DNA from 4 places in the Rossellomorea sp. YZS02 genome. Region 2 is predicted to be linked to each of the others. Evidence: predicted binding sites of a transcription regulator. Region 2 holds the regulator's gene; each other region holds the start of a gene.

Region 1 (5,124 bases), on a different contig from region 2:
AGTGGAGCTCAGACGAAACATCGGCTATGTCATACAGCGTATTGGACTGCTTCCCCATATGACGATTGAAGAAAACATCAGCCTTATCCCCCGGTTAAAAGGATGGAAAAAGGAAAAATACGAAGGTCGTGTAGATGAGCTTCTTAATCTGGTAGGCCTTGAACCGGACATCTATAGGAAACGGTATCCTCTGGAATTAAGCGGTGGACAGCAGCAGCGTGTCGGAGTGATCCGGGCACTTGCAGCGGAGCCCCCGATCATTCTGATGGATGAACCTTTCAGTGCCCTGGATCCAATCAGTCGCGAACAGCTCCAGGATGAATTGAAAAGCATTCAAAATACAATACATAAAACGATTGTCTTTGTCACACATGATATTGATGAAGCATTAAAGATAGCTGATGAAATCGCCATTATGAGAGATGGGAAAATCGAGCAGATGGCTTCTCCTGATGAGCTTCTGTCAGAACCTGCCAATGAATTCGTCCGTGCTTTCATCGGTGAAGATCGACTGAAAGTTCATTCAGGGCATAAGCAGGTGTTGGAGATCATGAAGGACGATAGGGATGCGTTTCACATTCAGCTGGAAGAACCTGAATACTCATTGATACCATATGATGCAACCATCCAGGAAGCGGCAAGAATGCTGCTGTCAACCGGTAAACCTTATCTTATGGTGACGAGAAGCGATAAAAAAATCGGAATCATCACATCCAGTGACATTCTTCGTACTGTCGCCTCATCTGATAATAAGGAGGCAGGTTCAGTATGAATACATTCTCCATCCTTTTCATCCATACCATATCAAACCGCTCTGATGAAATCTTAACAGGATTACTGGAACATCTTTACTTATCTTTTGTTTCGATTTTCATAGCCATTGCCATATCTCTGCCACTGGGGATATACATATCCCGCAAAAAACAGTCGGCGGAATTTTTTATCGGAATCACTGCCGTATTTCAAACGATACCAAGTCTCGCTTTATTCGGTTTTCTTATTCCACTTTTAGGTACAGGAAGTATAACAGCCATAATCGCTCTCACGGTATATGCCCTTTTACCGATTCTCAGAAATACGTATACAGGCATTATCGGGGTCGATGAGGGAGTCATAGAGGCTGGAAGAGGAATGGGAATGACTAATTCCCAGCTATTATTTAAAGTAGAGCTTCCACTCGCCCTCCCATTTATTATGGCAGGTATCCGAACCGCTACTGTCTTAACAGTTGGAGTCGCCACGCTTGCAACGTTTGTAGGAGCTGGTGGACTTGGTGACCTCATTTACCGGGGACTTTCTACTTGGAATAATGCACTTGTACTAGCGGGGGCGATTCCCGCTGCCCTACTCGCATTAAGTTTCGACTTTTTATTAAAGCTGCTTGAAAGATTGACCACACCTAAAGGGTTAAAGGCACGAAAATAGACCATAATTCAAAGGAGAGTAAGAATGAAAAAGACATTACAGCCTTTCATATTATTAATCGTATTATCCATCGTAATCGCAGGTTGCGGAAATAATGGCGGAAAAGATACTATCACGGTGTCAGGAAAAATGTGGACGGAACAGTTTATTCTGACTCAAATGATGGCAGAACTGCTCAAAGAAAAAACAGATTTGGATGTGAAAGTTGAAGAAGGTTTAGGGGAAGTCTCGATCCTTACACCTGCTCTTGAGAAAGGCGACATTGACGTTTATGTGGAATATACAGGTACTGGCCTTGAAGCTGTACTGAAAGAACAAGCCAAGAAAGGTGCCTCAGCAGATGAAATCCTTTCACAAGTGAAGAAAGGATACGAAAAAAAGTTTGATGTTACCTGGTTGAAGCCATTAGGTTTTGAAAATACGTATACTCTCGCCTATACAGAGGATCAGGATTTTGATGCTAAGACTTTCTCTGACCTTGTGCCTCTTTCGAAGGAATTGAGCTTCGGTGCACCCCATCAGTTCTATGAGCGTGAAGGGGACGGATACGATGCCTTCTCTAAAGCATATGGATTCGAATTTAAAGAGAAGGAAAGCTTTGATCCGAACATAATGTATGAAGCGGTTAAAAACGGTGATGTAGACATTATTCCCGCGTTTACTACAGATGGGAGAATACAACGTTACAACTTGAAAACAACGACGGATGATAAAGGATTCTTCCCTCCATACGATGCTGCGCCAATCATTCGTCAAGAAGTACTGAAAGAACATCCTGAAGTAGAAAAAGTGCTAAATGAATTAGCAGGAAAGATCTCTGAAGAAGAGATGAGTGAGTTAAATGCCAAAGTCGATATGGATAAGCAGGATCCTAAGGACGTAGCGCGTGATTTCCTTATTTCTAAAGGGTTGATCAAAAAGTAAGGATAAGAGAAGTGTCAGGTATGGAAAGAGGAGCAGGCTGTTTGATAAAACGCTACCTTACTCCCCCTGACACTTCCTTTTATTTAGACAATTTTATAAATTTTTGAAAAATTAAAGGGAAATATGGTATAAAAGAAGAATAGGACTTAAGAAACAGTTAAAGAATAGAAGGCAATGAAGGAGTTGAGAACATCTATGGAAAATCCATCCCGTCACGAAATAGGAAACATACTCAAACAATCCAAACGTATTGCAGTGATCGGTTTAAGTGATAATCCAGCACGCACATCTTATATGGTTTCTAAGGCGATGCAGGACCAGGGGTATGATATCATTCCAGTGAACCCCACGATTGAGTCGGCTTTGGGGGTCAAGGCTGTATCTTCTCTCCAGGAAATTGATGGACCGATTGATATCGTTAACGTATTTCGACGGTCAGAATTTTTGCCACAAATAGCAGAAGAATTTGATAAAATTGATTCTAACGTATTTTGGGCACAACTTGGGGTAGAGAATGAAGAGGCTTATCGCTTTTTAAAGGAACGAGGGTATACAGTCATTATGGATCGCTGTATTAAGGTTGAACATGCTTTAACCAAATAATTCTCACTCGTAACAAGCGGCTCTCACCGCTTGTTTTTTTACGGACTGTCCAAACTTAAATCAGGATGAGTAACAAGGGATATTTAAACCAGATCACGGAAATACCATTTGCGAAAATCAAATAAAACGCTACAATATAGCATAGTAGTTTACCTCAAAATGACCAATACAGGTAAACGAACAAACGTTCTTGTGTTATAGTTAATTAATACATAACCAATAATAGCTTACAAGAACCCACATATTATGGTTAGAGAAGTTTTGAAAGGGGAATGTTCGTGGCCAACCAGAATAAGACCATGGATTACAATGATGATGCCATACAAGTATTAGAAGGCTTAGAAGCCGTCCGTAAGAGACCTGGTATGTATATAGGCTCTACAGATTCAAGAGGATTGCATCATTTAGTATACGAAATTGTCGATAACTCGGTTGATGAAGCGCTGGCAGGCTTCGGGAACGAGATTATTGTTACGATACATAAGGATAATAGCATCTCTGTGCAAGATAAAGGTCGGGGTATGCCAACAGGGATGCACAAGCTAGGAAAGCCGACTCCTGAAGTAATCTTGACTGTTCTTCATGCCGGAGGAAAATTTGGTCAGGGTGGATATAAGACAAGTGGTGGACTGCATGGCGTTGGTGCCTCAGTTGTTAACGCTTTGTCTGAATGGCTTGTTGTCACAATAGAGCGTGACGGGATGAAATATGAACAGCGCTTCTTGAATGGCGGAAAACCTGAAACTACTCTCGAGAAAATCGGTAAAACAAAAAAATCCGGCACATGTATTCATTTCAAACCCGATCCTGAGATTTTCAGTACGATCACTTATAATTACGAAACGCTTTGTGAGCGTCTAAGAGAATCCGCCTTCCTGCTTAAAGGGTTAAAGATTGAAATCATCGATGAACGACATGATCAAAAAGAAGTGTTCCACTTTGAAAGCGGAATTCAGGCATTCGTTCAATACTTAAATGAAGAAAAAGACGTCCTTCATAACGTAGCTTTCTTTGAAGGGGAGCATCATACGATTGAAGTGGAATTTGCATTTCAATTTAATGATGGATTTTCGGAAAACATCCTTTCGTTCGTAAACAATGTACGTACGAAAGACGGCGGAACCCATGAAGCCGGTGCTAAGACGGCAATGACCCGGGTCTTCAACGAGTATGCACGGAAAGCAGGTATCCTGAAAGATCGTGATAAAAACTTAGAGGGTACTGATATTCGTGAAGGTCTCGCAAGTATCGTATCCGTCCGCATACCGGAACACCTTCTTCAATTTGAGGGTCAAACGAAAGGAAAGCTTGGAACAAGTGAAGCAAGATCCGCAGTGGATGCTGTCGTATCGGAACATCTCCTCTATTTCTTGGAAGAGAATCCTGAGACAAGCTCCCTCCTCATTAAGAAGTCCATAAAAGCCGCTCAGGCCCGGGAAGCAGCTCGTAAAGCCAGGGAAGATGCGCGGAACGGGAAGAAGAGAAAGCGTTCAGAAACAGTTCTTTCCGGGAAATTAACTCCTGCGCAATCGAGAAATCCACAGCGGAATGAACTTTACCTAGTGGAGGGTGACTCAGCTGGTGGCTCTGCCAAACAAGGGCGTGACCGTAAATTCCAGGCCATCCTCCCTTTAAGAGGAAAAGTCATCAACACAGAAAAGGCAAAGTTACAGGATATTTTCAAAAATGAAGAAATCAATACGATCATTCATGCGATCGGGGGCGGAGTCGGACCTGAATTCAATGTGGACGACATCAATTATGACAAAATCGTCATTATGACCGATGCCGATACGGACGGTGCTCATATACAGGTCCTACTGTTGACCTTCTTCTACCGCTACATGAAGCCGTTATTAGAAGCCGGGAAAGTGTATATTGCCCTTCCTCCCTTATACAAGGTGAGCAAGGGAACAGGAAAGAAACAGAAGCTTGAATATGCTTGGACGGATGATGAGCTTCAAGGGGCCATTTCCAAAGTCGGGAAGGGTTATATGATTCAGCGCTATAAAGGGCTTGGGGAAATGAACGCCGATCAGCTCTGGGAAACGACGATGGACCCAGAAACTCGTGCATTGATACGCGTACGTATAGACGACGCTGCACGTGCTGAACGCCGTGTGACTACGCTTATGGGAGATAAAGTAGAACCACGCCGTAAATGGATTGAAA
Region 2 (5,124 bases):
GCGTTTATTCCGGCTGATGAAGGAAAACTCCTTTCACAGTTGAAGAGTGAAACCATTTTAAGGAAATTGGAATTCCTGGAAGAACGTACTGTATATGAATTGACCGGATTTCATCTTGAGGACCACCCAGTTGCAGGAAGCATCAAGAAATTTCATAGGTAAAAGGGGAACAAAAATCTTATGTTTGAACATTTAGTAAACGGAACTACATTAAAACCGCTGGTATCCAAAGTAGAGTCTGACATCAAGGAGATACACAAACAAATCGACGAACGTGCTGAAAGTAACCAATTCAACGTTCTAAGATCTTTTCAAAAACACCGGGTGAGTGATTCTCATTTTATCCCGTCAACTGGATACGGATATGACGATGCCGGGAGAGACACGTTGGAAAGTATTTACGCTGATGTATTCGGGGGAGAGGCGGGTCTTGTAAGGCCTCAAATCATTTCCGGTACACATGCGATCTCCATCGCGTTGTTTGGGGTGCTTCGACCTGGTGATGAACTTATTTACATTACAGGGAAGCCTTATGACACACTTGAGGAAATTGTCGGTATACGGGGAGAGGGGACAGGATCTCTCAAGGACTTCCAGATTGGCTATCAAAGTGTCGATTTAGATCAGTCAGGAAAAGTCGATTTTGAAGCGGTATCAAAGACGATATCTACTAAAACGAAAATGGTGGGAATTCAGCGCTCTAAAGGCTATGCTAATCGACCTTCATTTACAATAGAAGAAATAAAGGAAATGATCAACTTCATTAAAGAAATCAACCCTGAAATCGTTGTGTTTGTAGATAACTGCTACGGTGAATTTGTAGAGGAACTCGAGCCTTGTCATGTCGGTGCAGATCTCATAGCCGGTTCCCTCATCAAAAATCCCGGAGGAGGTCTGGCTAAGACAGGAGGCTACATCGTTGGTAAGAATGAATACGTAGAAGCCTGTTCATTCCGGATGACTTCTCCCGGAATCGGTGCGGAAGCGGGAGCATCCCTGTACAGTCTGCAGGAGATGTATCAAGGATTCTTTCTGGCACCGCATGTGGTGGCGCAATCACTGAAGGGTGCTGTCTTCACATCGGCACTTTTAACAGAGATCGGGATGAACACTGATCCTTCACCATTTGCCGTTCGTACAGATTTAATCCAGTCGGTGCAATTCGATGATCGAGATAAAATGATTGCATTTTGTCAAGCTATTCAGTTTGCCTCTCCAATCAATTCACATTTCACTCCATATCCAAACTATATGCCTGGTTATGAGGACGACGTCATTATGGCGGCGGGAACGTTTATTCAAGGATCGAGCATTGAATTATCAGCTGATGGACCGATTAGACCTCCATATGTTGCCTATGTTCAAGGTGGATTGACTTATTCACATGTCAAAATCGCTGTTTGCTCGGCAATAGACAAGTTAATCCAAAAAGGTTTAATCACCATTTGAAAAGGATAATAAAGAAGTAATTGGATAGTCTAAAGTCGACTATCCTTTTCTAATGATTACTTATGTAAGAAAAGCTAACATTTGATTGACAGAACTCCTGACATTACATATAATATACTCAAGAAGGAAAACAAAAGGAGGAATCAAGATGAGCGGTAATGAAATTCGTCGAACGATGGCATTATTTCCTATTAGTATTGTCATGCAGCTCACGGACTTAACGGCTCGTCAGATTCGATACTATGAAGAGCACCAGCTGATAAACCCTGCACGAACTGAAGGGAATCGCCGGCTCTTTTCCTTGAATGACATTGATAAGTTATTAGAAGTAAAGGATCTGTTAGATCAAGGTATCAACATGGCCGGAATTAAAAAGATTTTTTCTGTGTCCAGTCATAATGAAAACAAAGTAGTATCTGACGTAAGTAATGAAAAGGAAGAAAAGGCACGACAGGATCTATCTGACGATGAGCTGCGTAAATTGCTTCGAAATGAATTAATGCATTCCGGTCGATTCAATCGATCATCCCTTCGTCAAGGTGATATGTCACGCTTTTTTCATTAAATAAACCTTTAATAAACTTGAGGAGGAATTACGTAAATGGCAAAGTATACTAGAGATGATGTGTTAAGATTAGCGAATGAAGAAGGAGTAAAGTTCATTCGACTACAATTCACTGACATTTTAGGGACGATAAAGAACGTAGAAATCCCTTTAAGTCAGCTTGAAAAAGCATTGGATAACAAGATGATGTTTGATGGTTCTTCAATCGAAGGATTCGTTCGTATTGAAGAATCGGATATGTATCTTTTCCCTGATTTGGATACATGGTTGGTTTTCCCATGGACAGCTGAAAAAGGAAAAGTGGCCCGATTGATCTGTGATATTTACAATCCGGATGGCACTCCATTCGAGGGTGATCCTCGTAACAACCTAAAACGTATCTTAGGTGAAATGGAAGAGCTAGGGTTTACTGACTTCAATCTTGGACCTGAGCCGGAATTCTTCCTCTTTAAATTAGATGTTAATGGTGAACCTACATTAGAATTAAACGATAATGGTGGTTATTTCGATTTAGCTCCTACCGATCTAGGGGAAAACTGCCGTCGTGATATCGCTTTAGAATTAGAAGAGATGGGCTTTGAAATCGAAGCATCTCACCATGAAGTAGCACCTGGTCAGCATGAAATTGACTTCAAGTATGCAAATGCCTTAAAGGCTTGTGACGATATTCAAACATTTAAATTAGTGGTTAAAACGATTGCACGTAAACATGGTTTACACGCAACCTTCATGCCAAAACCATTATTTGGAGTGAACGGTTCAGGAATGCACTGTAATATGTCACTATTCAAAAACGGTGTCAACTCTTTCTTTGATGAAAAAGGTGATTTGCAACTAAGTGATACTGCCCGCCAATTCCTGGCTGGTATCATTAAGCATGCTACTGCTTTTACGGCAATTACAAATCCAACTGTCAACTCATACAAGCGTCTAGTTCCAGGATACGAAGCACCTTGTTATGTTGCATGGTCTGCACGTAACCGAAGCCCTTTAATCCGTATTCCGGCTTCTCGTGGATTAAGTACACGTGTTGAAGTGCGCAGTGTCGATCCTGCGGCAAACCCTTACCTGGCAATGGCTGTATTACTGGCAGCAGGATTAGATGGCGTGAAGAACAATCTGCCAGCTCCTAAGCCGATTGACCGCAACATCTATGTTATGGACAAAAAAGAGCGTGAAGAAGCAGGTATCGTAGATCTACCGGCAACATTGCATGCTGCTCTTGAAACTCTTAAAACAAATGAAGTAATCGTTAAATCTCTTGGAGAACACATCTTCGAACACTTCGTGGAAGCGAAAGAAATCGAATGGGATATGTTCCGTACACAAGTACATCCTTGGGAGCGCGAGCAATATATCCAAATGTATTAATAACAAGAACCCCCGACACTTTAGGTGTCGGGGGTTTTATCTTTCCGGAAACAGACTGTTCGTAGATTAAGTTCTTAAAGTGAAGATAGATCGAAAAATCCGGGAATGGAGCACTGATCAGCTCCATTCCCGGATTTATTAATGGTTATTATTGATCGTAAAGCTTTAGGCATGATGCATGCGGGATATGACTGTTAATGTACTTGACGATACACACCAACCACTTTGCCTAAAATGGAAACGTTTCGGAGTATGATCGGTTCCATAGTTGAGTTTTCAGGTTGAAGCCGGACGTAATCACGCTCTTTAAAGAAACGTTTAACTGTTGCCTCGTCTTCATCCGTCATGGCTACGACAATATCCCCGTTATTCGCTGTTTGTTGTTGGCGTACAATGACAAAATCCCCGTCGAGGATCCCGGCTTCAATCATACTGTCCCCCATGATTTCCAACATGAAAACCTGTTCATCCGAAGGTGCCATCCGTTCGGGTAGGGGGAAGAATTCTTCCACATTTTCCACTGCTGTGATGGGTTGACCTGCGGTGACCTTCCCGATTAGTGGAACATTCACTACTCTTTGTCGAGGTATCGTATCCTCATCTAAGTCCAGAATTTCAATAGCCCTTGGTTTAGTGGGATCGCGCCGAATCAGACCTTTACTTTCAAGCCTGGCCAAATGTCCGTGTACGGTGGAACTAGAAGCAAGACCGACGGCTTCGCCGATTTCACGTACGGAAGGCGGATAGCCTTTTTCTCTAACTGATATTTTAATATATTCGAGTATGTCTTGCTGTCTTTTAGACAATTTTGTCATGTTCACGCACCTCTATTATAGATCTTATGTTCCCATTATAGCATGTCTCTTCCATTGATACAAACATAAGTTCGAATTTTCATTGACACCAAACGGATGTTCGTATTACAATGATCATATCGAAACAGAACAAACATTCGTATAGGGGGTAATTTTATGTTAACACATATCTGGTCTCGATTCTCATACATAATCATATTTATTGCTTTAGTTCTTTTATCAGCTGCCTATTTAGTCATCAACACAGCCAATCAGCCTTCATATCAAAGTATCACCGTCAAGGATGGAGACACTCTTTGGACTATTGCCAAACAGTATAATGAAGAATATTCTATGACAGTGGAAGAATTTATCGCCTGGGTGGGAGAGGAAAATGAATTAACCTCGTTTTCCATTAAGCCGGGTGATTCACTTGTACTACCAATAGAAAACCCAACCATATCAACACAATCAGACTACGAACTGGTAATGAATGAAGAATAGAGGGATAGAAGATGAAAGCTGTAATATACTGCAGGGTAAGTACAAAGAAAGATTCACAGGAGACATCCCTGGAGCGGCAGGAAATAGAGCTGATAAAATTAGCACAGGAGTATCATTCTGATATAGTGGCAGTAATTAAAGACCAAGCCAGCGGATTTGAATTGGATCGTCCAGGTGTATTAGAACTATTGGACAGGGTGAAAGACGATAGCATTGAAGCTGTCTTCATTCAAGATGAGACGAGGATCGGCAGGGGAAATGCAAAAATAGCCCTTATTCACTGCTTGTTAAAAGAGGGTGTAAAGATCATCAGCCATACCCATAATGGGGAACTTCACTTGTCCGAATCTGATTCTATGGTCATTAACATTGTCAGTATGGTAGAAGAATATCAAAGGAAACTTCATAATTTAAAAATCAAAAGAGGTATGAAAAGGGCTG
Region 3 (5,124 bases), on a different contig from region 2:
CTGCCGCGGTGGATGAATATGGGCAGTAAAATCTATCAGCTATTCCCATCTTTTGTAGAAAAAGTAGGAAATAACCTTTTTTTCAAAAAATAGTGAAACTTAATGATGTCCTCAATCGTCTAATCTTATAAGGGGGGAGTCTATGAAAAAATGTTTGACTGTTCTGATACTTTGTTTCTGTTTATTATGTACCGGCTGCGGGCCTTCAACGTCTGTCAACTCTCAGGGCAGTACCGATTTCATAGGCTTCGTGACCCGGTTGGAGAATAACGAGGTACTGATCAATGATGTTTGGTTTTCTTTCGATCAACATACCGTCTTACTGACTGATCAAGATAAAAAGCTGCATAAAGAAGATATAGAACTGGGCAAAAAAGTGAATGTCACCTTCAATGGCAAGCTCCAGGAATCCTATCCCAGGAGAGGTTCTGCGGACCAACTGGTGTTCCTGACAGACGAGCAAAGCAAAACAGAAGAAAATGTCGTTCAATTAGTCATGAGAGATCCCCGGTTTTCAGAGGTGGTCATCCAATCCATCGAAAAAAATCCTACCGGCTTATATTCGCTCCGTTTTAAAGACCTTTCCATCGACCGTGATGTCCATGTCATGGTGAATGTCGAGAATGAAAGAGTCATTGTCCCGATACATACTTCCACCAAATAGCAAAGAAGAAAGCGTTGATGATGAATCAACGCTTTCTTCTTTCTGTCCGCATTCCCTCTGTTCGAGATTATACCGGAGAAAAGAAGGGTATGCATCAGAGAGTGGGAAATATTTTGGGTTTTTCCAGTCGAAACGGCTAGAATTATTGTTTCGGAGGAAAACTATGATCATTGTTGGAAAAAGGATGTGGATGTATGATAGGGATTCTTTTAGCCCTGATCCCCGCGGTTGCGTGGGGAAGTCTTGTGTTTGTAAGTGTAAAGCTCGGAGGGAATGCCTATAGCCAAACGGTTGGGATCACGGTTGGTTCACTGCTGTTTGCGATTGGTGTTTTCTTCATTAAATCCCCTGAATTAACGTTATTTGTCTGGGGAATCGGGTTTATTTCCGGCGTCTTCTGGGCGGTCGGACAAGTGAACCAGCTGGCAAGTGTAAAATTCATCGGCGTTTCAAAAACCGTCCCGATTTCAACGGGGATGCAGCTGATTGGAACGACCCTTTTCGGTGTTTTAGTATTCAAAGAATGGAAAACGACTGAAACGATCCTCCTCGGCAGCGGAGCGGTTTTAGCTCTTATCATTGGTGTCGTCCTGACCTCATTCACTCAAAAATCCGAGGGTGATGAAGACTCTCAACTTAAAAAAGGCCTTTTGACTCTCCTTCTTTCAAGTTGTGGTTACATAGCGTATGTCGTCATTTTAAGATGGTTTGATATTGATGGCTGGGAAGCGATTTTACCTCAGGCAATCGGCATGTTCATCGGGGCCGTTGTCATCACTTTCAGGCATAAACCGTTCAATAAATACACGATCCGGAATATCTTAACCGGACTCATGTGGGCTTCGGGAAATCTAGGGTTGTTGCTTGCCCTTCCCCGTATCGGAGTCGCAACAAGCTTCTCCCTTTCCCAAACGGGAATTGTCATTTCGACCCTTGGAGGTTTGTTTTTCTTGGGTGAAAAGAAATCGAAAAAGCAGATCCTTCTCGTCATCGCAGGCTGTGTGCTGATCATTATCGGCGGTGTGCTATTAGGATTTACGAAAGATTAAGGAGGAATGGATATGTATTCAGATCTGACAGATAAGGTTGTCATTATAACGGGAGCTGCAACTGGTATCGGAAAGGCGATTGCTAAACGGTTCGCGTCTGAAGGTTGTAAGGTGGTCATTAATTATTTCAAAGATGAAGAGAACCCTGAAGAATTAGTAAAAGAAATTGAAGAAGCAGGGGGAACAGCCTCCATCATCCAGGGAGATGTGTCAAAAGAAGAGGACGTCCGAGGCTTTGTCCAATTTGCCCATGATACTTACGGCAGTTTGGATATCTACGTGAATAACGCTGGAATCGAAAATGAAGTCCCATCTGAAAACCTGCCGATAGAAGATTGGCAAAGGGTCATCAATACGAATCTGACAGGGACATTCCTTGGGTGCCGTGAAGCGGCAAAATACATGCTTGATCATCGTATTAAAGGATCCATCATCAATGTTTCTTCCGTACATGAAATCATACCGTGGCCTCATTTTGCTCACTATGCTGCCAGTAAGGGTGGAGTGAAATTATTAATGGAGAGTCTCGCACTGGAATTCGCGCCCGATGGAATCCGGGTGAACAATATCGCTCCCGGAGCAATCGATACGCCCATCAATGCGGAAAAATTTTCAGATCCGGAAAAGAAAAAAGGAGTGGAGAAACTTATCCCTCTTGGCTATATCGGAGAACCCGAGCAGGTTGCTTCCTGTGCGGCTTTCCTAGCATCCGATCAAGCGAGCTATGTTACGGGAACGACTCTCATTGCCGACGGTGGCATGACGAAATATCCTGGCTTCCAAGCCGGAAAAGGGTAATGAACTAAGGCCGGAATCATGGTGGATTCCGGCCTTTATTATAGCGTTTAATCTACGATCGTGATAATCGGCGGTTTTTCTAAGTATTTCATAAAGTTTGGCACGTCATCCCCGACGGCTTTCCACTGCTCTGACGCAAATGCTTCTTTCATGGCACCTTTGTTTTCAAACTCTATTTCTGTTATTAAGTATAGGGATAAATCAGTGTTTTGATTCGATAATACCCGTTGTACTCTAGCCTCTCTTACATTGGGCACCTTTTCTGCAATCGGCATATGGGTGTTGAAGTAATACTCTTCGAACTTTTCCTGATCTTTTGGCTTTTCATACATCACAATTACTTTCGGCATGTTACTCCTCCTTATATTCACAATGATCGTTCTTTTGAATTTTAACAAATATAGGAAAATGTGACTATGTCATTCATAACAAAAATATCGACAGGATCTGACTTAGGTGTGTGTCTTTCATGCTTGTCGGGCCTGACCAAGCCGCCTCCGCTTTTCTTATTATTCTCTCCGTTTCCAGTAATTTAAGTTGAAAGGGAACGTATATTCGTATAGAATCATAACTATACTATATAAGAACGTTTGTTCTATTTTAGGTAAAATGGAGGGCGAAGATATGACTGTCGATTACAGTGTGCTGCCACACCACAAGATTTTGTGCATCGATATGAAGAGCTTTTATGCTAGCTGTTCGGCTGTCATGGAGGGGCTGGATCCTCTTGAATGCCACCTGGCTGTAGTGGGGGATAAAAGCCGGCAGGGAAGCATCGTGCTGGCTGCCTCGCCCAGGATGAAGAAGGACTTTGGTATCAAAACGGGTTCGCGGATGTTTGAAATTCCGAACGACTCGCGAATCCGGCTTGTAGAGCCGAAAATGGCGACGTATGTACGGATTTCGACGGAGCTTACCCGTCTGTTTCATCGTTATGTACCGAAGGATGCCATCCATACGTACAGCGTGGATGAAAGCTTCATCCAGATTGATGGAGCGACGAATCTCTGGGGGGATGCGACCACCATCGCCGGGAAAATCAAAGACGATATGGAAAGGGAATTCCAACTTCCATGCGCCATCGGGATCGGCCCCAACATGCTTCTGTCCAAGCTGTGCCTGGATCTTGAAGCAAAGAAAGAGGGGATTGCCGAGTGGACATACGAAGACGTCCCGGAGAAGCTGTGGCCCCTGTCACCGTTACGCGAGATGTGGGGGATAGGCGGACGCCTTGAAAAGACCCTCAATCGGATGGGAATCTTCTCTGTCGGGCAGTTGGCAAAGTATAACCTCGGGAAGCTTGAGGAGAAGTTCGGCGTGATGGGGAACCAGCTCTATCACCATGCATGGGGAGTGGATCTGTCCGAAATCGGGGCCCCGATCATGGATGGACAGATCAGCTTCGGCAAGGGTCAGATTCTCCTCAGGGATTATAAGGAGAAAAAGGAAATCAAACGCGTCATTTTAGAAATGTGCGAAGAAGTCGCGAGACGCGCCCGGACCCATCGAAAGGCTGGGAGGACCGTCAGCTTTGGAATAGGCTACAGCCACGAAGAATTCGGCGGCGGCTTCCACCGGTCAAGGACGATAGTGGAACCGACCAATATCACCATGGACTTGTACCGGGTGTGCCTGGAACTATTCGAAGAGAACTACAATGGAAAAACCGTCCGCAAAATCAACATCACTCTTTCAAATATAGTGGAGGACGGAGCGATGCAAGTGTCCCTTTTTGAGCCTGACCGTTGGGAAAAACGTGAGCTTGGGTATGTGGTGGATCGCATCCGGAATAGATATGGATCAGGGGCCCTTCTCCGCGCCGTCTCCTACACGGAAGCAGGAACAGCAAGGCATCGTGCCCGCCTGGTGGGCGGACATAAATCGTAAAGAATGGGGAGGTGAGAGAGTTGATCCGCGATCGAGGAAGAATCAAATGGACATCCATGATGCTCCCGGAGCATGTAAAACTCCTAAGGGATTGGGCCAAGGAAGATACACACGAAAAGAGGATCGAACTTGACGAGCAGGAGCTTGACAGGATGAATGAAGTCGTGGCGGAAGCGATGGAGTTCGCGAAGCTGGTGTCGATTACTCATTATGTGAAGTACCGTCATCAATTATTGATTGGCACCATTCACCATGTCGACTCAATGGAAGGCAAGCTGCACGTGGTCGACAGGTTTGAAGAGGTACACTATATTCCACTGGCAAGCGTTGTGGACATTCGTTTTTTTGAATGAAAAGAGAGACTTCGCGCGAAGTCTCTCTTTTCATTCAAACTACTCTTCGTCCAATATCTTTTCAGCACGAACGCAGGAATCGAATTTCCCCTTGTGTGAAGCATCGCAAAACGGCATGTTGGCAGATAAGCCGCAGCGACAAAGGGTAAACACTTGTTTGGTTGGAAACACATTCCCATCAGCATCGATCAGTTCCACATCGCCGCTAACGCGAAAAGAACCGTTATCATTCACTTTAATTTGAGCTTTTGTCATAAAAAACCACCCTTTCTAGAAAATACAAAAGAATCCCCACTATCGATAGTAAGGTGAAAAGAGCAAAAAAGCAATATTCTAAAAGGAACAAATAAAATGTGGTAGGATAAAGGGCAGA
Region 4 (5,124 bases), on a different contig from region 2:
CGCCGTCAACATCGCAGATATGATCAACCGCAGTAAGCATACGTGGGCCTATACCATGATCGATCTTGACCAAAAGCTAAATGAAGAGGAACAAGCGGATGTCAAACAAAAATTGAAAAACATCTCTGGCGTCGTTTCCGTGCGCCTTATCTGATCCATATAACACTCCCTCATTCAATGAGGGAGTTCTTTTTATCAGCACATCCTATCCTGAAAAAATGTGGACGGGCAATCAGCACGTATCATTACCCGGTAAAATACCATATTAGTAAGAGAAGTAGAAATGATTGCGCTAGTGGAAGAACACCGCAGCCCCGAGGAAAGCGAGCACCTGGAGCGGAAATCAACCGCTACTCGCCCCATTAAATGCAACCCGATATATGAAAAAAGCCAAAGGAAAAGCCACGGATTTTTGCATCGGCGGACTCTCCTTGATACTATTTTCATAAAGTAAAGATAATCAGTGAGAGGAGAATACCATGGGAATTCATCATTATTTTAAAAGCTTATCAGATCTCGAGACACTCATCCGCTGTCCGGGTCGATTCAAATATCATGAGCATAATGTAGCCAGTCATTCCTTCAAAGTGACGAAAATCGCCCAGTTTCTCGGGACGGTGGAGGAACAGAACGGAAAGGAAATCGATTGGAAATCCCTTTACGAAAAAGCGCTGAACCATGATTATGCAGAATTGTTCACGGGCGATATCAAAACCCCTGTGAAATATGCCTCAGGCAAGCTGCGGGAGCTCTTCAGCCAGGTGGAGGACCAGATGGTGAATAAATTCATCACGACGGAATTTCCACCTCAGTTCCAAGAAGTGTACAGGGAACGTTTCAAAGAAGGGAAGGACGAGACCCTTGAAGGAAGGATTCTCTCCGTTGCGGATAAAATCGACCTGTTGTACGAATCCTTCGGTGAAATCCAAAAGGGAAATCCAGAACCGTTATTTATTGAAATCTATCAGGAAGCGCTGTCTACCATTGTGAAATATAAGGACCTGGAATGCGTACAATACTTTCTCGAATACGTCCTTCCGGATATGCTGTCAGAGAAATTCATCCCCCATAGTGAGCTGAAGGAACGGACACGGAAACTGATCCGGGAAGGTGACGAGTAAGAACCCCTTTCCAGAATGGGGAAACTTCGGTAGAATATGTGGTATTCCCTTATCTTTCAAGGAGAGTTGAACGTGTCCAAAATTATTTTAGGCTTATTTTTACCAGGATTGCTTGTCGTTCTGTTCACAAGGGTGACGTATAATCATTATGTCGGCCTGATCCTGACCGTTGCCCTCATCGCGGCTTCCGTGTCAAAGGGCTATACGGATTCTTGGTTGCTCATAGTCATAGACGCGGCTTCGCTGACCGCCGGATTCTGGTATAGTGACCGGATGATGAAAAAAGCGAAGAGAAGTGCATGAGTATAAAGCTCATAAAAAAACCAGGTCCCTTTAAGAGGGTCCTGGTTTTTTAGTGGTTATTTTTTTCTATTTTGGGGCAGCGACTACATCAACATCATTCGCTCTTACAAAGGCAAGGCGGTGATTAAGGTGGATGAGGTAAAACTCATCGTCCCCCCAAACAATCTTGTGCGTCGTCTCCGGGTTATACGTGTAGACCGGTGCGCTGTAGAAGCTTCCCTTCACTTTCTCAGAGGCGACATATTTCTGTCCCGGGGTAAGGGTATATTGAAGCTCAGTCATGCCTCTTACCGGAATCCCTTCAGGGAAGGCTTCTGCTTCCGGATAAGCTAATCCGTAAACCGGGATACCTGTTTTTCCTTCTTTTGGTGTGATGACAATGCCTGAGCCTTTGGTAGTATTGGTCCCTTTCGGATTATAGAACCACGCTTTTTGAGCTCCATACCAAATCGCGGTCCAGTCCCCTTCTTCTTCAGCCTTATAAAAAGTTTGACCTGTTACGGCTTTATTTCCCCAATTAGACGCATCCAGTGGATGAGCATTTGGAAGTGCCGCATCTTTGATTAGTGGGGCATCGAAGCTCGGAGCTGAATACAAATACACAAAGTTTGCCGATTGTTTCGGCACAGGTTCACCGGTCGGTGTCTGAAGATCCGGCATATTCGTGCTGAAATTAGGCCGGATTTGCACGACGTCTTTTTGCTTTTTCCCTGACTCGAGCGGTGCTCCTAAGATCTGCATATAATGTGCCCAATCCCAGAATGGACCCGGATCCCAGTGCATGGCCGGCTGTCTGGCGGCGGATGTTCCCGGCACTTCGTCATGTGCGATGATGTGATCTCGGTCCAGCGGAATATTGTACTCCTTGGATAGGTGCTTTACCAATCGCGCAGATGCATGATAAAGCTGTTCGTTATACCAGGCTGCCCCTTCAATCGCGATTCCTTCATGTTCGATCCCGATGCTCTTGGAGTTGAAGTACCAGTTACCTGCATGCCACGCTACATCTTTGTTATCGACCATCTGGGTAATATCACCGTCCGAAGATCGGATTACATAGTGGGCGGAAGCCTGGGTCGTTTCCCGTTGAAATACCGTTTTTGTTAGATCATAGCTGATTTCCGTGTCGTGGAGGACGATGTACTTGATTTCCTGATCATCATACGGACGATTGGCTTTGTCGTAGTTGCCGTATGACCATTCATATACAGTGCCATCATGATCGATTTGTTTGTAGGCTGCCGGGACGTAATGGCAGGCAAGGCCATTCGGACAGTCTGCCTTGTTCTCATCGTTGTCGGATTTCAAATGTAGGCTGTTGATGGTTTCTTTATTAGGTTGGGTTTGTTTAGCTGCCAGCTTGACGGAATATCCATCTTCAGTCTGCTTCACTGCACCATTGTTGATCGTATCATACACCCGATCGGCAAAATCCCTTGCTCCTGTACTGTCAGATGAACCACTGTATTTGGCAACAGCTCCATACCAATCATTGAGGTCAGTCGAAGCTTGTCCCACCGTTTGTTTCGCATACTTGGCGAGTAGTGCAGCAGCGCCGCGGATGTTCTGCTTTTCATCATGCTTCAACGTTTCTGTTGGAAGGGAAAGCAAGTCAGCTGCCGTATTTAATGTGTGGAGAGAGGGGTCGGTAATGGACAAATCGGAGAACCTTTCAGTTGTCACCGCTTGCTGTCCAGCTGCTTCTTCCTTCCCTGATAGATACATATGAAGGGGTTCATCTCCGGGCTCTTCCATAGAATCAAGGTCGACATCAGTCAGATGCATCAGTCCGTAGCCGCCGGAAGCACTCGGCTTCCCGTCATGGTGTTCCCATAAGGACATGTTATAACCGACTGATAGCAGGATTTCGACGGGTACGTTAAACTCCTTGGCGGCTTCTTGAAATGCTTCCTGCAATTCTAGTGAATCGACCATTGCTGCCTGTGCGATTCCTTTATAAGAACTGGAAGGAGATACGGGGGATATGGCAGATCCCAATAGGAATCCTGTCATACTCAGACTGCCGGCAACTTTTAACCATTTCGCTTTTTTCATACATTCCTCCTGTTGTGAAGTATTTTAATAGAACACATAAAAAAGCTTAATGAAAAATAGACTGAATAGTCAATCAATTATTGGATATATGCCTAGATGAATATTTTGGGGAAGATAATTGAATTGTGGATAAAGAGTGAATTATGTGAATAAGATACTGGTTCTATTGGTTATTCACAGTTTGAAACCGTGTACAAAAGGTTTGTTCACAAGAAAATTGACGAAATGTGCATAAGTTTAAGGATTTTCCACAAGTGTTATCGAGTTATACACATGGTTATGCACAGGGTGTGTATAGAATTGGTCGCATTCTGTCGAAAAAAGACGGTCGCCCCGCAGTTCCTTGTCGAAAATTCTATTCTATCACCAAATAAATAAGAACGTTGAAGTTATCCACAATGTTGAGAAAGAAAAAAGGGAAGGTCCGTCCCTCGAGTGAAATAAACGAACTTTTGTTCGCTTATTGTTGGTTAATCCTGAAGGAAATGTGGTAGAATGTGTATAGAAGAATGTACAGTGTTTAAGATGGGTATATGTAGGTAAATACAAGGTAGCAGTCCTTTATTATAGGAGGTTTCACGGTGAAAGATCAATTTGAGCTCAAGTCTAAATATAAACCAGAGGGAGATCAGCCCCTGGCTATAGAGAAACTGGTACAGGGTATAAATGAAGGGAAGCGTCATCAAACTCTACTTGGAGCAACAGGGACGGGAAAGACATTCACCGTCTCCAATGTGATCAAGCAGGTTGAGAAGCCGACCCTTATCATTGCCCATAATAAAACCCTGGCAGGACAGCTCTACAGCGAGTTTAAGGAATTCTTCCCTGATAACGCAGTTGAGTATTTTGTCAGTTACTATGATTACTATCAGCCCGAAGCGTATGTTCCACAGACCGACACCTTCATCGAAAAGGATGCAAGCATCAATGATGAAATCGATAAATTAAGGCACTCCGCTACCTCGGCTTTGTTCGAGAGGAAGGATGTCATCATCATTGCCAGCGTATCCTGCATTTATGGTTTGGGTAATCCGGAAGAGTACCGCGAGCTCGTCCTTTCCCTCCGAACGGGAATGGAGATCGAACGGAATCAACTGCTCCGTAAGCTTGTGGATATCCAATATGAGCGAAATGATATCGACTTCCAACGCGGAACCTTCCGAGTACGTGGAGATGTTGTGGAAATTTTCCCGGCTTCCCGTGATGAGCACTGTATGCGTGTAGAATTTTTCGGTGATGAAATCGATCGGATCCGTGAGGTGGACGCCCTGACAGGGGAAATCTTGGGAGATCGAGACCATATCGCCATCTTCCCGGCTTCCCACTTCGTTACCCGTGAGGAAAAAATGCAGGTAGCGATCAAAAATATTGAGAAAGAACTGGAAGAACAGCTGGCGATCATGAAGGAAGAAAATAAATTGCTAGAGGCACAGCGCCTGGAGCAGCGGACACGTTATGACCTGGAAATGATGAGGGAAATGGGCTTCTGTTCAGGAATCGAGAACTATTCCCGACACCTGACATTGCGGCCGTCCGGATCGACTCCGTACACGCTTCTGGATTACTTTCCTGATGACTTCCTGATCGTAATCGACGAGTCCCATGTAACGTTGCCTCAGATCAGGGGAATGTTCAACGGGGACCA

The links. The regulator LexA, encoded in region 2, represses DNA repair genes until DNA is damaged. The targets are predictions, from matches to a motif close to CGAACATATGTTCG.
Region 1: parE (DNA topoisomerase IV subunit B) is a predicted target of LexA. The motif match lies at 3,130-3,143, and genes of this name have one in related genera.
Region 3: SLH55_RS15505 (DNA polymerase thumb domain-containing protein) is a predicted target of LexA. The motif match lies at 3,056-3,069, and genes of this name have one in related genera.
Region 4: uvrB (excinuclease ABC subunit UvrB) is a predicted target of LexA. The motif match lies at 3,925-3,938, and genes of this name have one in related genera.

The regions. Positions count from the first base shown of each region.
Region 1 is NZ_JAXBLY010000012.1:20,434-25,557, forward strand. It holds gene SLH55_RS12780 (ABC transporter ATP-binding protein) at 1-772, shown strand, start outside; gene SLH55_RS12785 (ABC transporter permease) at 769-1,425, shown strand; gene SLH55_RS12790 (glycine betaine ABC transporter substrate-binding protein) at 1,450-2,349, shown strand; gene SLH55_RS12795 (CoA-binding protein) at 2,545-2,952, shown strand; gene parE (DNA topoisomerase IV subunit B) at 3,231-5,124, shown strand, end outside.
Region 2 is NZ_JAXBLY010000009.1:153,586-158,709, forward strand. It holds gene hflX (GTPase HflX) at 1-162, shown strand, start outside; gene SLH55_RS11100 (methionine gamma-lyase family protein) at 181-1,449, shown strand; gene SLH55_RS11105 (MerR family transcriptional regulator) at 1,598-2,014, shown strand; gene glnA (type I glutamate--ammonia ligase) at 2,051-3,385, shown strand; gene lexA (transcriptional repressor LexA) at 3,580-4,200, opposite strand; gene SLH55_RS11120 (LysM peptidoglycan-binding domain-containing protein) at 4,357-4,683, shown strand; gene SLH55_RS11125 (recombinase family protein) at 4,695-5,124, shown strand, end outside.
Region 3 is NZ_JAXBLY010000015.1:100,305-105,428, forward strand. It holds gene SLH55_RS15480 (SDR family oxidoreductase) at 1-93, shown strand, start outside; gene SLH55_RS15485 (DUF3221 domain-containing protein) at 143-664, shown strand; gene SLH55_RS15490 (GRP family sugar transporter) at 862-1,713, shown strand; gene SLH55_RS15495 (glucose-1-dehydrogenase) at 1,726-2,511, shown strand; gene SLH55_RS15500 (EthD family reductase) at 2,559-2,861, opposite strand; gene SLH55_RS15505 (DNA polymerase thumb domain-containing protein) at 3,136-4,398, shown strand; gene SLH55_RS15510 (YolD-like family protein) at 4,419-4,751, shown strand; gene SLH55_RS15515 (CDGSH iron-sulfur domain-containing protein) at 4,791-5,006, opposite strand.
Region 4 is NZ_JAXBLY010000005.1:218,397-223,520, forward strand. It holds gene SLH55_RS07280 (phosphoglycerate dehydrogenase) at 1-154, shown strand, start outside; gene SLH55_RS07285 (HD domain-containing protein) at 480-1,121, shown strand; gene SLH55_RS07290 (CsbA family protein) at 1,158-1,424, shown strand; gene SLH55_RS07295 (peptidoglycan recognition family protein) at 1,491-3,479, opposite strand; gene uvrB (excinuclease ABC subunit UvrB) at 4,061-5,124, shown strand, end outside.